DNA from 3 places in the Alkalihalobacillus pseudalcaliphilus genome. Region 2 is predicted to be linked to each of the others. Evidence: a T-box and tRNA genes for the amino acid it is inferred to sense, from the RefSeq annotation. Region 2 holds a T-box; the other regions hold tRNA genes.
What was found. A T-box is a leader RNA that pairs with one kind of tRNA and senses whether it is charged. The one in region 2 lies ahead of metG (methionine--tRNA ligase), so its partner is inferred to be a tRNA-Met.

Region 1 (4,365 bases), on a different contig from region 2:
TTTTTGGGAAGTTATTTAAGTGAGTCTAACGGTACAACTTTACACGATGCTATCAATGACGGCGTTTGGCCTTTGGGTGGGAGCGTCGATTGATACGTATCGTCGATTTACGAGGGAACGGTCCTCCTTCCATTGGTTAACCGCATTAAATGATGTTGTTTTTTGGCTGCTGCAGGGCTGCTTACTCTTTTTTGTCTTGCTGCAAGTGAACTTTGGAGAAATTCGATTTTATGTTTTTGTAGCAATACTTTGCGGTTATGCAGCTTATCAAGCATTGTGCCAAAAGTTATATGTAAAACTATTAAATAAGACGATTCAAGCTGTTATTTCGATCTATCATTTTGTCGTCAAGCTTTTGACAATCTTATTCATCAACCCAATAAAATTCGTATTGAAACTCCTTTATTCGTTATGTATGATGTTAGTAACTACTTGTCTGTCTGTTACCCTTTATGTTCTAAATTTGGTTTGGAAGCTTCTAAAAGGGGTATTAAATATTATCTTAAAAGTGACGATGTTATATAAGATAACGGACAAACTCTCAATTTGGATACAACCATACGTAAAAAAAATACAGGAATTCTTAACGAAGATGTGGAATAAGTGGAGGATTCGCAAAAAGAAAGACTAGAGGTGATGAAATTGGTTTCAAAGCGTCATTCGGCAGTTCGAGATATGGATACAGCGTATAAGCAGCAAAGGGAAATGGAGTTAGATGTAGCAAGAAAGAAAAGAAGGGGCTTGGTTAAGCGTTTATCGGCTCTTGGTGCCATTAGTGTGGTTTTAGCACTAATAGGAGGTGTGATGCTCTTTAATCAATTGACTCTCGCCTCTGAAAAACAGGAACAGAAAGTAGCATTAGAACAAAAGCTAGAAAGCTTATTAGCTGAAGAACAGTTTCTAGAGCAAGAAATTATTAACTATAACGATCCCGATTATATTGCTGAAATTGCGAGGCGAGATTTATTTTATACAAAAGAAGGCGAAATACTTTTTACACTACCTAAAACATCGACAGATTGACACATTTTTTTATCTTCGGGTATAATATATCAAAATGAACATTTCTAGATTTCTAAGGAGGATCTATTTTTTCATGTCAATCGAAGTAGGCAGCAAATTACAGGGTAAGGTTACAGGAATCACTCATTTTGGAGCGTTTGTCGAGCTGCCGGGTGGTTCAACAGGCCTTGTTCATATCAGTGAAGTGGCTGATAATTATGTTAAGGATATTAACGAGTTTCTTAAGGTTGGTGACGAAGTACAAGTTAAGGTTGTAAACGTCGAAAAGGATGGCAAGATTGGTTTATCAATTCGTAAGGCGGTTGACAGACCAGAGGGTTCAGAACGCCCAGAGCGACCTGAACGACCAAGTCGTCCGCAACGACCAGCTCGTCCAAGTCGTCCTTATCAATCTCAGCAACGATCTCAAGGTCAAGGAGCACGTAATCATCGTCCGGGACCATCTTTTGAAGATAAGGTGAGTCGATTCTTAAAGGATAGCGAAGAACGCTTAACGACATTAAAGCGTCAAACGGACTCAAAGCGTGGTGGCCGAGGAGCTCGTAGGGGCTAATTTGTTGCCAGATCCTATTTTTTTTATAAATGAGAGAGGGGTCAATGTGTTGACTTCTCTTTTTTATATGAAAAGTTTATAATTAATTAAAAATAGGATTGACTCAGTGTAACTAATGGTGTATATTAATATTTGTCGCTAACGACATGATGCATATGGCGGTGTAGCTCAGCTGGCTAGAGCGTACGGTTCATACCCGTGAGGTCGGGGGTTCGATCCCCTCCGCCGCTACCATATTCTAAACATTACCTTCATCGAGGATAGATGAAGTTTTTTTGTGTTTTTTATGATAACCACGTACGCGGCGATGAAGCGAGAAAACGAGTGATTGATGCGGTGCAAATGGAGATACGCGGCGATGAAGCGAGAAAACCAAGGAGTCAATGCGGTGCAAATCAAATCTGAAGCAATAAAAATAGAAACCGAGCACTCAATACCGAGTAAATGCTCCGAGCAAATTGCAAAATGCTGGGTCAAGCCTATCAAAAATAAATATTCCAACTTTCTCTCCTCAGTTTTCATCAGTAAACGTACAAATTCCCTAATATATTTTCTGATTTTTTTGTTTATTGTGCGTGCTGCTGTGTTTTCAAGTGAAAAAGAGCCGAATGACGTCGAACATTTTTTTGTTTCGACGTTGTTTTTTTGACAAAATCTAAAAGTTTTATCTGTTTATAATGTAACCACATTTCAAAAAAGGATGGTGGTTGTTAATGATGAAAAGAATGACTAAGGAATTGTTTAATTTTAATAGAGGTGCGCTTGTTTATGAAAAAGCGACGAATGGTTTTGAGGTCATGGCGATGAGAACGGAAGCCTTTATAAATAAATTATTGTATCAGTGGGGATTATTAGTTGTGATTGTTGGTTTTTTATTAGGACGAGCTATGATATTAACAGAGCTGACTCCGTTTGTGCTCCCTTTTTTAGCAGCGGTTTTTATGATCAAACGAGAACGAACGGGGGTGGCAGCAATCTCGTTACTAGCAGGGGCCCTCCTCAGTTATCATGGTGAAGTCGTTTTTGTTTTGTGTGCTATACTATCGTATTTCCTAATACAAAAGATAGTCATGAAGTTTTTCGATGACCCTATCAAGGTTTTACCGTATACCGTATTTGTAACAAGTATAGCGACAAGGCTTGCACTTGTCTTTATTATAGATGGTACTATTACGAATTATGCACTTATGATGGCGACTGTAGAAGCTGGACTAAGCTTTATATTGACGATGATTTTTATGCAAAGCGTTCCATTAGTTACTTCTAAAAAGCTTCAACACCCACTACGTAATGAAGAGATTATTTGTTTAATCATATTACTAGCCTCCGTGATGACCGGAACGGTAGGGTGGGTATTTTATGATATGACGATTGAACATGTTCTCGCACGTTATTTAGTGTTAGTCTTTGCTTTTATAGGAGGGGCTGCGATCGGTTCAACTGTTGGTGTTGTAACAGGGCTAATTTTGAGTTTAGCTAGTGTGGCAAGCTTGTATCAAATGAGTCTCCTTGCTTTTGCTGGTCTACTTGGGGGTCTATTAAAAGAAGGTAAAAAGGTAGGTGTGGCGATAGGTTTATTAGTAGGAACTTTATTAATTGGAATGTATGGTGATGGGGCGGCTAATTTGTCAGCAACCCTCTTAGAGTCTTTAGTGGCTATATTAATCTTTATGATGACGCCAAAAGAAATGATCTCTAAGCTCGCCAGGTATATTCCAGGTACAACTGAATACACCAAAGAACAACAACAGTATTTGAAGAAAATTAGAGATGTTACGGCAGGGCGTGTGGAACAATTTTCAACGCTATTCCAGACGCTGTCACAAAGTTTCCAAACAGGGGGGCAGGTTGTTGATACATTTGATGAGGAGGAACGCCAGCTAGACCAATTTTTAAGTCAAGTCACAGAAAAAACGTGCCAAACTTGCTTTAAAAAAGAAAGGTGCTGGGTTCAAAATTTCTCAAAAACATATGATTCCATGCAAAAGTTAATGGATGAAACAGAGAGAAACGGGACTATTAAAGATAAGATGTTACAGTCAGAGTGGAAGAAATATTGTATCCGTCCTGATCGAGTGATTGATACGATCAAACAAGAGCATAGTTTGTTTATCGTCAATCAAAAATTAAGGAAGCAGGTGATGGAAAGTCAGAAACTAGTAGCTGATCAACTGTTAGGTGTATCGAGGGTAATGGGTGACTTTGCTAAGGAGATACAAAAAGAAAAACAATCGTATCCTCGCCAGGAGGAGGGTATTTTAGATGCATTAAGAAGTGTAGGTCTTGAGGTCGGACATGTAGATGTCATTAGTTTAGACAAGGGTAATGTTCAAATTGATATGAGTATAGCCTTTGATGATGGACATGGTCAATATGAAAAAGTAATTGCACCGATGCTGTCAGATTTATTAAATGAAACCGTTATGGTGAATGAGGAGGAGCGTTCGGTCTATGCGAATGGATATAGCCATGTTAGTTTTGTCTCAGCGAAGAAATTCGTCGTAGAAACGGGGGTTGCACATGTTGCTAAAGGAGGAGCATGGATATCAGGTGATAGTTATTCGACGATTGATCTTGGTGCTGGGAAGCATGCTATAGCGATAAGTGATGGGATGGGTAATGGAGAGAAGGCACATTTTGAAAGCAATGAAACACTGCAGCTACTACAGAAAATCTTGCAATCAGGCATTGAGGAAACCGTGGCAATTAAATCTGTCAATTCGGTTCTATCAATACGTAATAATGATGAGATGTTCTCTACGCTTGATTTAGCAATGATTGATTTACAT
Region 2 (4,365 bases):
AGCAAAATTGATCTCGCATGGAGTGTCATTGAGTCCAACCAGTTTGGCCTTAATGAATTTATTGACTGGACCAAAAAGGCAGATACCGAATGTATGATGGCGGTTAACTTAGGAAACCGAGGGATTGAGGCAGCGAAAAATATCGTGGAATACTGCAATATACAAGGTGGGAGTTATTACAGTGATTTAAGGAGAAAGCATGGTTGGGAAGAGCCTCATCATATTAAGACGTGGTGTTTAGGAAATGAAATGGACGGTCCTTGGCAAGAGGGGCATAAAACAGCCTATGAATACGGTAGACTTGCTGCGGAGGCAGGGAGAGTGATGAAAAAGGTCGATCCAAGTATTGAAACCGTCGCTTGTGGCAGTTCAGCGTTAACAATGCCGACATTTGGCGCTTGGGAAGATACCGTGTTAATGGAGTGTTACGACCAAGTCGATTATTTATCCTTGCATCAATATTACGGTAATCGAGATAATCAAACAGGCGATTTTCTTGCAAGCACCGTAGCAATGGATGAATTTATACAAAAAGTGATATCGATTTGTGATGCAGTAAAAGCGAAGAAACGGAGTCATAAAACGATTCATCTGTCATTTGATGAATGGAATGTTTGGTATCATTCCAATGAGCAGGATAAGCAAATTCAACCATGGACTCAGCACCCACCACAATTAGAGGATATTTATAATTTTGAAGATGCTTTATTAGTGGCTGGGATGATGATGACATTAATCAAACATGCAGATAGGGTGAAGGTGGCTTGCTTAGCCCAGCTAGTGAATGTCATAGCTCCTATCATGACATCAAAAACAGGGGCATGGAAACAAACGATTTATTATCCCTTTGAGCTGATTAGCCGTTACGGGCGAGGTACGGTGTTATGGACGGAAGTTGCGGTACCTAGATATGAGTCGAAACACGGTGATGCCCCATACTTGGATTCGGTTATGGTGTTTAACGAAGAGCATGAATCGCTGACGGTTTTTGCTTTAAATAAGGATTTAGAAGAGGAGATGCATATCTCGACTGACTTACGTCAATTTGAAGGCTATCAGATTACCGATCATACTGTGTTGTATCATCATGATCTGAAAGCAATTAATACGGAAGATGCACCAAATGAGGTTACCCCTCGAACAGGAGGTAATGCTAAGTTAGACGCAGGATTTTTAGAAGCCGTTTTACCGAAGCATAGTTTTCATGTGGTGAGATTAGCTAAAGTTAATTAAGTGGTCTTGTTTAAGTGCCAATGGCGATGTTGCTTGATTATCATAGAACCTCTGAATTTGCCTAGATTAAATCTTGGGATTCAGAGGTTTTTGGTATTGAATAAAGTGCCGCTAATCAATAATAAAAACCAAATTGAATGAAGTAATAAAGAGCTACCCATGTGTGTTTTGTATGTTTATTGGATTGCTTGGTGCTGTAGTCTTTCGAGCTCTTCTTGAATTTTGTAGATATCAATTCGCTCAAACAATGGTTCAACATTTGATAAGGTTTGTGAAGTAACCAATAAGGGCTTCCATTCTGAGCTTGTGATGTTAAGCATGGCTTTCACTTTATCGCTTGAAAACGGTAGAAAGGGTGCTAAAATTTGAGCTGTATTGGCAATTAAGTAAACACAGTCTGTCAGGGTTTGTTGGCAAGCTTGTTTATTTTCTTTAACTTGTAACCATGGTTGTTGCTCATCAAAGTATTTATTGGCATATCGAACGAGCTCAAAGACTTTCTCCAAACCTTGCTTGAAGGAAGTTGTTTCAATACAATGAGCGACTTCCGTGTATAAAAGAGCCACTTTTTCTTGGGGTAAGGGGTTAACATCTTGATTAGGTATCACACCATCAAAGGACTTTTCAATAAATTTCAAGGTGCGATTGACGAAATTGCCGTATGCCCCTAACAATTCACTATTATGGCTATAGATGAACTCCTTCCAAGAGAAGTCAGCATCTCGGCTTTCAGGTGCGTTAACGGTTAGGAAATACCGAATCGAATCGGGTTCATATCTTTCTAGAATATCAGGAACCCACACAGCCCAATTTTTACTTGTTGAAAGCTTTTTCTTTTCTAAGGTCAAATATTCATTCGATACAATATGTGTCGGTAATGCTTCATGACCAAGCCCTGACAAAATCGTCGGCCAGATGATCGAGTGGAAAGGGATGTTATCTTTGCCGTGAACATAATAAGATTTTGTCTTAGAGTTCCAAAATTCGGAGTCGTCATGACCTGTTTTTTCTGCCCAGTGTTTACTAGCTGTGTAATAACCTGAAACGGCCTCGATCCAGACATAAATCTTCTTCTTTTCATAATCGGAAATAGGAACCGGAACGCCAATCGGTAAATCACGCGAAACAGCTCTATCTAGTAAGCCTTCTTTTAAGTAGCGCTGTGTAAGGGAAATCGCATTTTCTCTCCAAAGCTGTTTGGACTTTGCTTGGCCCGTATAGGTCTCTAATAGACCTTGAAAGGAACTTAACGAAAAGTAAAAATGCTCCGTTTTACGTGTTGTCGGTTCTTCCGAACAAAGCTTGCATGTCCTTTCTAGCAGATCGAGTGGTTCCAATATCGAGGAGCAATGATCGCACTGGTCCCCCCTTGCAGATTCATGACAATTAGGACAGATGCCCTCCACATAACGATCGGGTAAAAACTGTTCACACTGATTACAGTACGTTTGTTCCACTTCTTTTTTGTAGATGAAGCCCTTTTCAAGTAATTCTAGAAAAATCTCTTGGACGAGCGTGTGGTGAAATGCACTATCTGTCCTTGTATACATATCATAAGAAAACCCTAATCGTTGAAAGCAATCCGTAAATTCTTCATGAAACCGATCGGCAATTTCTTTGGGTGACACATTCTCTTGTCTAGCTCGAACAGTGATAGGTGTTCCGTTACAATCACTGCCAGATACATATAAAACAGGATCACCTTTTAAACGATAATACCTGGCTAAAATATCCCCTGGTAATAAGCTGGAAATATGACCTAAATGCAAGGAACCATTTGCATAGGCCCATGCACCACCGATAAAAATACTCATCCAAAACCCTCCTTAAGATCATCAAAATATCAAACAAAAAACCTCGCCCTAACGATTAACGTTAAGGGCGAGGTTCATAAAACCACACGGTACCACCTTACTATACAAATAGCTCACACTATTTGTCTCAACAAGTACGGAGTATGAATAGCTTACTCTTATACTGTGACATGAATAACGGATGCCAAATCCCGTCGCAGCCTACTTATACCTAAGTATGTTCAGTACGAAGCTCAGAGACCATTGTTCAAATGAGTGATTTTTGCTTCTTCTCAGCTACCGAAGCTCTCTGGTGAAAAACCTGATCATTTTACTTTTTCTCTTCATTGCTTTTGTGTAATTATTCCATATCATATTCGAGGTCTCGGTGAATGTCAATATGAAAATAGGACATAGTGGTAAAAGTATTTTGACTTCGTATGCCAAAACCATCGTTTGTTATGAAAAGATGGACTATGATATGGTAGATAAGATAACTAAGCAAGCAATAAGCAAGACGAATATCTGCATTGAGGAGGGAGGTGTTAAAATGAATAATCGTATTATTGATAATCGTGGAGAGGCACATGAATGGCTCCTTATTATTGTTGCACTCTGTTCATTAGTGACGTTTAAGAAGATAAGTAAGCTTGAGAAGTATAAAGAAAAGCTGAAAGGTCAATTTAAACCGTATTAAAATTAAATAAGGGGAAAAGAAACTTTTGCAGTTGCTCGAAGTTTGTTGACTGTTGGCTTTATATAGAAATTAGAAAGGCCCGAAGCAGCCGATGAGATTCGTCTGTTTAGGCCCTTTCCCTTTCATAAGCTTCATGCTCTGGTAAGAAGTGGTCAAGCAAATTAGATAACATTAACGAATTCGTAAATGTCGCCCAGCTATTACTGACCAGTTTCTGCAAATTGTTTGATTCGCTGCTTGATCTCGTCACGTACACGTTGGAAAAATAACCATTTCTCTTCTTCAGTTCCTTCTGCTTTTGCCGGATCATCGAATCCCCAATGCTCACGTTTCACATGTGGTGGTGTTACTGGACATTTATCTGCCGCATCTCCACATAATGTAACAACCAAGTCGGCTTGATGGAGGATTTCTGTATCAATGATATCTGAAGTTTGTTTACTAATATCGATATCTATTTCCTTCATGGCTTTTACGGCATTTGGGTTCAATCCATGTGCTTCAATTCCTGCACTAAATACATGCCAATCATTCGCTAAGTAATGCTTGGCAAAGCCTTCAGCCATTTGGCTACGGCATGAGTTTCCTGTACATAAAAAGTAAATCGTTTTCTTTTTCATTTATGATACGCTCCCTTAATAA
Region 3 (4,365 bases), on a different contig from region 2:
GTATAGTCGATATAATAGAAAGGCGAATTATAAATATGGCCTTGGCGCTTCCAAAGGCTACCCTCCTCAAGATAACTATTACCATCATAGTCTCGATGTGGTAGATAAATAGCTTCGAGTTCTTTCCATGCTTGTTTTCTCTCAGCTGGCGTCCATTCTGGATTTTCATAGACTAAGTGCTGGAACTCATCGACGGCAACACCATATGGTAAAAATTGAAGCCCGCTTGCTAAGTGGGAATACTTATATTTATCTGTGTCTTCCTTAAAAAATAGCTCCATCCACGGCCAAGTTAAGAATTCCATACTCATGGAATGAATCTCACAAGCCTCGTGTGTAGGGAAAAAATACTCAGGCACTTCATAATGACGGCTCATAAAGCCTTGGAATGCGTGACCGACTTCATGTGTGAGAACATCAATGTCATCTGATGTGCCATTGAAATTAGCAAAAATAAATGGTGCTTTATATTGCTCAATGAAGGTACAGTATCCGCCAGCTTCTTTCCCCTTTTTTGCTTCTAAATCCATCAGATTACGGTCGAGCATAAATTGGAAAAACTCCTGTGTCTCAGGGGCAAGCTCCTCGTACATTTTTTTTCCGTTCTCAATAATCCATTCAGGCGATCCTTTAGGTGTCGCATTGCCTGATTGATATTTGAAATTCTCATCATGAAATTTTAAGGAATCGACATGAATTCGTTCTGCTTGCTTTTCATAAAGCTTTGTACAAAGTGGAACGATCACATCGCGAACTTGTTTCCTAAATACATCAACCATTTCAGCATTATAATCAATTCGCAGCATTCTCAAATAACCAAGGTCTATGAAATTTTTGAAGCCTAATTTGGTGGCGATCTCATGCCGTACTTTAACTAAATCATCATAGATTTGGTCGAATTTTTCAGCATGACCAGCAAAAAATCCAGAACTTGCTGTAACCGCTTCTTTTCGAGTTTGTCGGTCCTTGTCTTGTGAATAGGGAGCGAGTTGGGCTAATGTGTAGGTTTCCCCTTTAAAATCAATTTCTGCAGAGGCAACAAGTTTTGAATATTCTGATGAAAGTTTGTTTTCTTTTTGTAGCAGTGAAATAATTTCAGGAGAGAACGATTTGATTTTAAAGTCAGCAATATTAAATAACTGCTCACCCCAGTTTTTTTCTAGCTGTTCTCTGTAAGGGGAAGAGATAATTTCCTTATAGAATTCGGAAATAAGTTCCTCAAATTCTGGAACAACTTCATCAAAGTAATCTCTTTCCGCTAAATAAAAGTTATCATTCGTATCAATCGATGCACGAATATATACGAGTGTATATTGAGTGGATAATTGTGTTCGTAGTTCATTGATTTGTTCAATAGCTTTGGTAGCTTCTTCAAAAGAACTTGACTCTTTGAGATTATTGAGCTTTTCATTGAAGTTTTCCCTAAAGGCCGCCATATCGGGACGTTCGTATGTATAGTTTTCAAAAGTTAACATGTGAATCCTCCTTTTTATCCTCACTTAAAAATATTCGACATTTTTTATGAAATCCTTTTTAATTTTGAAAAAAAGTACTAGATTTCGTAAAAAAATGACTTTATTTATTCGTTTTATTAAATTGAATCACAAAACCAACAAAAAAGGTACATAGGCTACTGTACCCTTTTATAAATATATGTGTCGATTGAAGATATTAGTCTTTTGCTCCTTATATTTTTTCTGCGTTCACGGATTTAACATGCTTGATGTTTTTGGTAATGTAATAAATCTCTGTGATATACATTTTGCTTGGAACAGAAATTTTTAAATCAATAAGTTGGTTGCCGTCCTCTAAATCTTTCACCTTTACAGAGCGAATTTTTATATCCTTCTTTTTACGTTTCTTCTTTTTCGATTCTGAAGCTTTTGCTTGTTGCTTTCCTTTATGCTCGATTGCTTCTAGAAGCTCTGTCATATTTAAGTTAGGTTCCATCACAACCTTTAGTGCAATATCATCTTGATTTAATGTCCGAGGGCCAATTAATTTAAGTAGTGTAGGTATGATGTTTACGGAGACTAAAATGAGTAAAACCGCATAAAAAGATTCTAAATAGAAGCCTGCTCCAATAGCAATACCTAATCCAGAGGCAGCCCAAATCATGGCTGCTGTTGTTAGACCAGAAATTACGTCATTATTTCGACGTAAGATGACGCCTGCACCAAGGAAACCAACCCCACTAACAATTTGAGCGGCAAGACGCATTGGGTCCATGTTTGTTGTCATACCTTCTGTTGAATATTTAAAAAATGATTCAACGGAAACGATCGTGACAAGACAGCTAGCCACACAAATAACCATACTTGTTTTGAGTCCAAGTGGTTTATGTTTAATTTGCCGGTCAATACCGATTACGAGCCCGAGTAATAATGAGAGGCTTATTTTGATGATAAATTCTTCCATTATGATGAACACCCCTTCTAGCAACTTCATTTATATTATTTAATTATCCACGATGGGTTGATATACCTGCTTTTACCCTTATTTCGTTTACTATATGCAAGAATGGCCATTAATTATGTACGTTTAGGCGTGAAGTAGGGTAAGGGCAAGGGAGTAGTGTTGTGATGAATATTTTAATTCTTTTTAAAAAAACACTTGCATTCTTTTTTTGGAGATGGTAAGATATATCTTGTGTCAGAGAGAGTCTGGTGGCGATAGCGAAGAGGTCACACCCGTTTCCATGCCGAACACGGCCGTTAAGCTCTTTTGCGCCGATGGTAGTTGGGGGCTTCCCCCTGTGAGAGTAGGACGTTGCCAGGCTATCTGATGTATAATGAAAATAACAACTGGACATACTAGTTGAGTATTAATTTCATAGCGACGCGGGGTGGAGCATGTAGCCCATTCATCGTCGAAAATTCTTCTACATGTCGTGACGCAGCATACTTCAAAGTGATACTAGTAGAGAAAACGACAGTCGATGCATTACTTCAACGAGTAATCTTCGAGTAACATCGACGCATTTACTTCTCTGAGATACGAGAAGAGGAAGATGTCCTCATCATTGAATGATGCATCATCCGAAACTTCATAGCGACGCGGGGTGGAGCAGTCTGGTAGCTCGTCGGGCTCATAACCCGAAGGTCGGCGGTTCAAATCCGTCCCCCGCAATACCATAAAATCGAAACAGACTGTTGTTTCGATTTTTTTCTGTTTACATTTATAATAAGAAGGTCAAAACTAGAAATACATTCACTAATAGAGTATGAACAATCCACATAGAAGTGGAAAAAGAACGGAAGTGACCACCAAAGGAATAAAACGGTTCCCATTTAAGGCTGAGCAATGAAAACGTGTCTAAGGATCTTGTGGTAAAGGATTGTGTGGTGTGGAAAAAGTTTAAAACTAACAAGGAGTGCGAGTGCACAAGGTAAGCTGCCTTATATACAATTATTATGGAATTCCTTAGGAGGAAGAGGCTATCATGAAGGATGAGTTTGCTTTTATTGACAGTGTGACGCCGAGTCGGACGTATCAGGCGGGCCTGGTTCAAGGGATAGGTGATGATGCAGCCCTATTCAAAACGACTACGGGATTCGAACAGGTCATTTGTGTCGATACGATGGTTGAAGGGGTTCATTTTCGAAAGGATACATTAACGCCTTATCAAATTGGGCGAAAAAGTTTGGCGATTAATATGAGTGACCTTGCTGCGATGGGGGCGATTCCCCGTTATTATCTCGTTTCCATTGGGATTCCCTCTCATTGGGACGAGCATGCTGTACAGGAGATATATTGCGGTATGGGTGAATTAGCAGAGCGATATCAAATCGATTTAATTGGTGGTGATACTGTTTCGACAAATGACAGCCTCGTCATTACCATAACCGTCACAGGTGAAGTAGAAAAAGGTCGTCATTTATTAAGAAGCCAGGCTAAGCCTGGTGATGTGGTTTTTATTACTGGTGAAGTAGGTTTATCTGCTGCAGGTTTTGAGCTTATTTCTCAAAAGGGGATCGGTGCAGAATTTTCCGCGAATGAAGAGAAGCTAGCGGTGAAAGCTCATCAAGAGCCCGACGCACAAGTGGAAGCTGGAAGACTACTGGCACAAAGTGGCTTTCGTGTGGCCCTCAATGATGTTAGTGATGGTGTTGCGAGTGAGGCGAATGAAATTGCCACAGCGAGTCGAGTTAAAATAGAGTTAGATGTTCAAAAGCTTCCGGTTGATAGTCTTACAAAAATCAATACGCTAGAACAGGCACATCAATGGGCGCTTTTTGGTGGGGAAGATTTTCAATTATTAGGTGCAATGGACAAACAAGATTTTCAACTGATTGCCACACAATTTAAGCAGGCTCTCATTCCTCTTACAGTGATTGGTGAAGTCCATGAAGGTGAAACCGGTGT

Region 1: it has a tRNA-Met gene. The T-box ahead of metG (methionine--tRNA ligase) is inferred to sense a tRNA for this amino acid. The anticodon was not compared.
Region 3: it has a tRNA-Met gene. The T-box ahead of metG (methionine--tRNA ligase) is inferred to sense a tRNA for this amino acid. The anticodon was not compared.

The regions. Positions count from the first base shown of each region.
Region 1 covers NZ_JAQQWS010000023.1:6,727-11,091, forward strand. Annotated here, with positions in the region: gene yabP (sporulation protein YabP) at 1-23, shown strand, start outside; gene yabQ (spore cortex biosynthesis protein YabQ) at 20-631, shown strand; gene PQ479_RS21410 (FtsB family cell division protein) at 637-1,023, shown strand; gene PQ479_RS21415 (S1 domain-containing RNA-binding protein) at 1,097-1,576, shown strand; tRNA gene PQ479_RS21420 (tRNA-Met) at 1,734-1,810, shown strand; gene spoIIE (stage II sporulation protein E) at 2,293-4,365, shown strand, end outside.
Region 2 covers NZ_JAQQWS010000019.1:44,636-49,000, reverse strand. Annotated here, with positions in the region: gene arfA (arabinosylfuranosidase ArfA) at 1-1,233, shown strand, start outside; gene metG (methionine--tRNA ligase) at 1,410-3,047, opposite strand; T-box leader at 3,108-3,383, opposite strand; gene PQ479_RS20865 (hypothetical protein) at 3,577-3,723, shown strand; gene arsC (arsenate reductase (thioredoxin)) at 3,924-4,343, opposite strand; gene PQ479_RS20855 (arsenic transporter) at 4,359-4,365, opposite strand, start outside.
Region 3 covers NZ_JAQQWS010000012.1:24,985-29,349, forward strand. Annotated here, with positions in the region: gene PQ479_RS18220 (M3 family oligoendopeptidase) at 1-1,475, opposite strand, end outside; gene PQ479_RS18225 (MgtC/SapB family protein) at 1,687-2,418, opposite strand; rRNA gene rrf (5S ribosomal RNA) at 2,663-2,778, shown strand; tRNA gene PQ479_RS18235 (tRNA-Met) at 3,056-3,129, shown strand; gene thiL (thiamine-phosphate kinase) at 3,443-4,365, shown strand, end outside.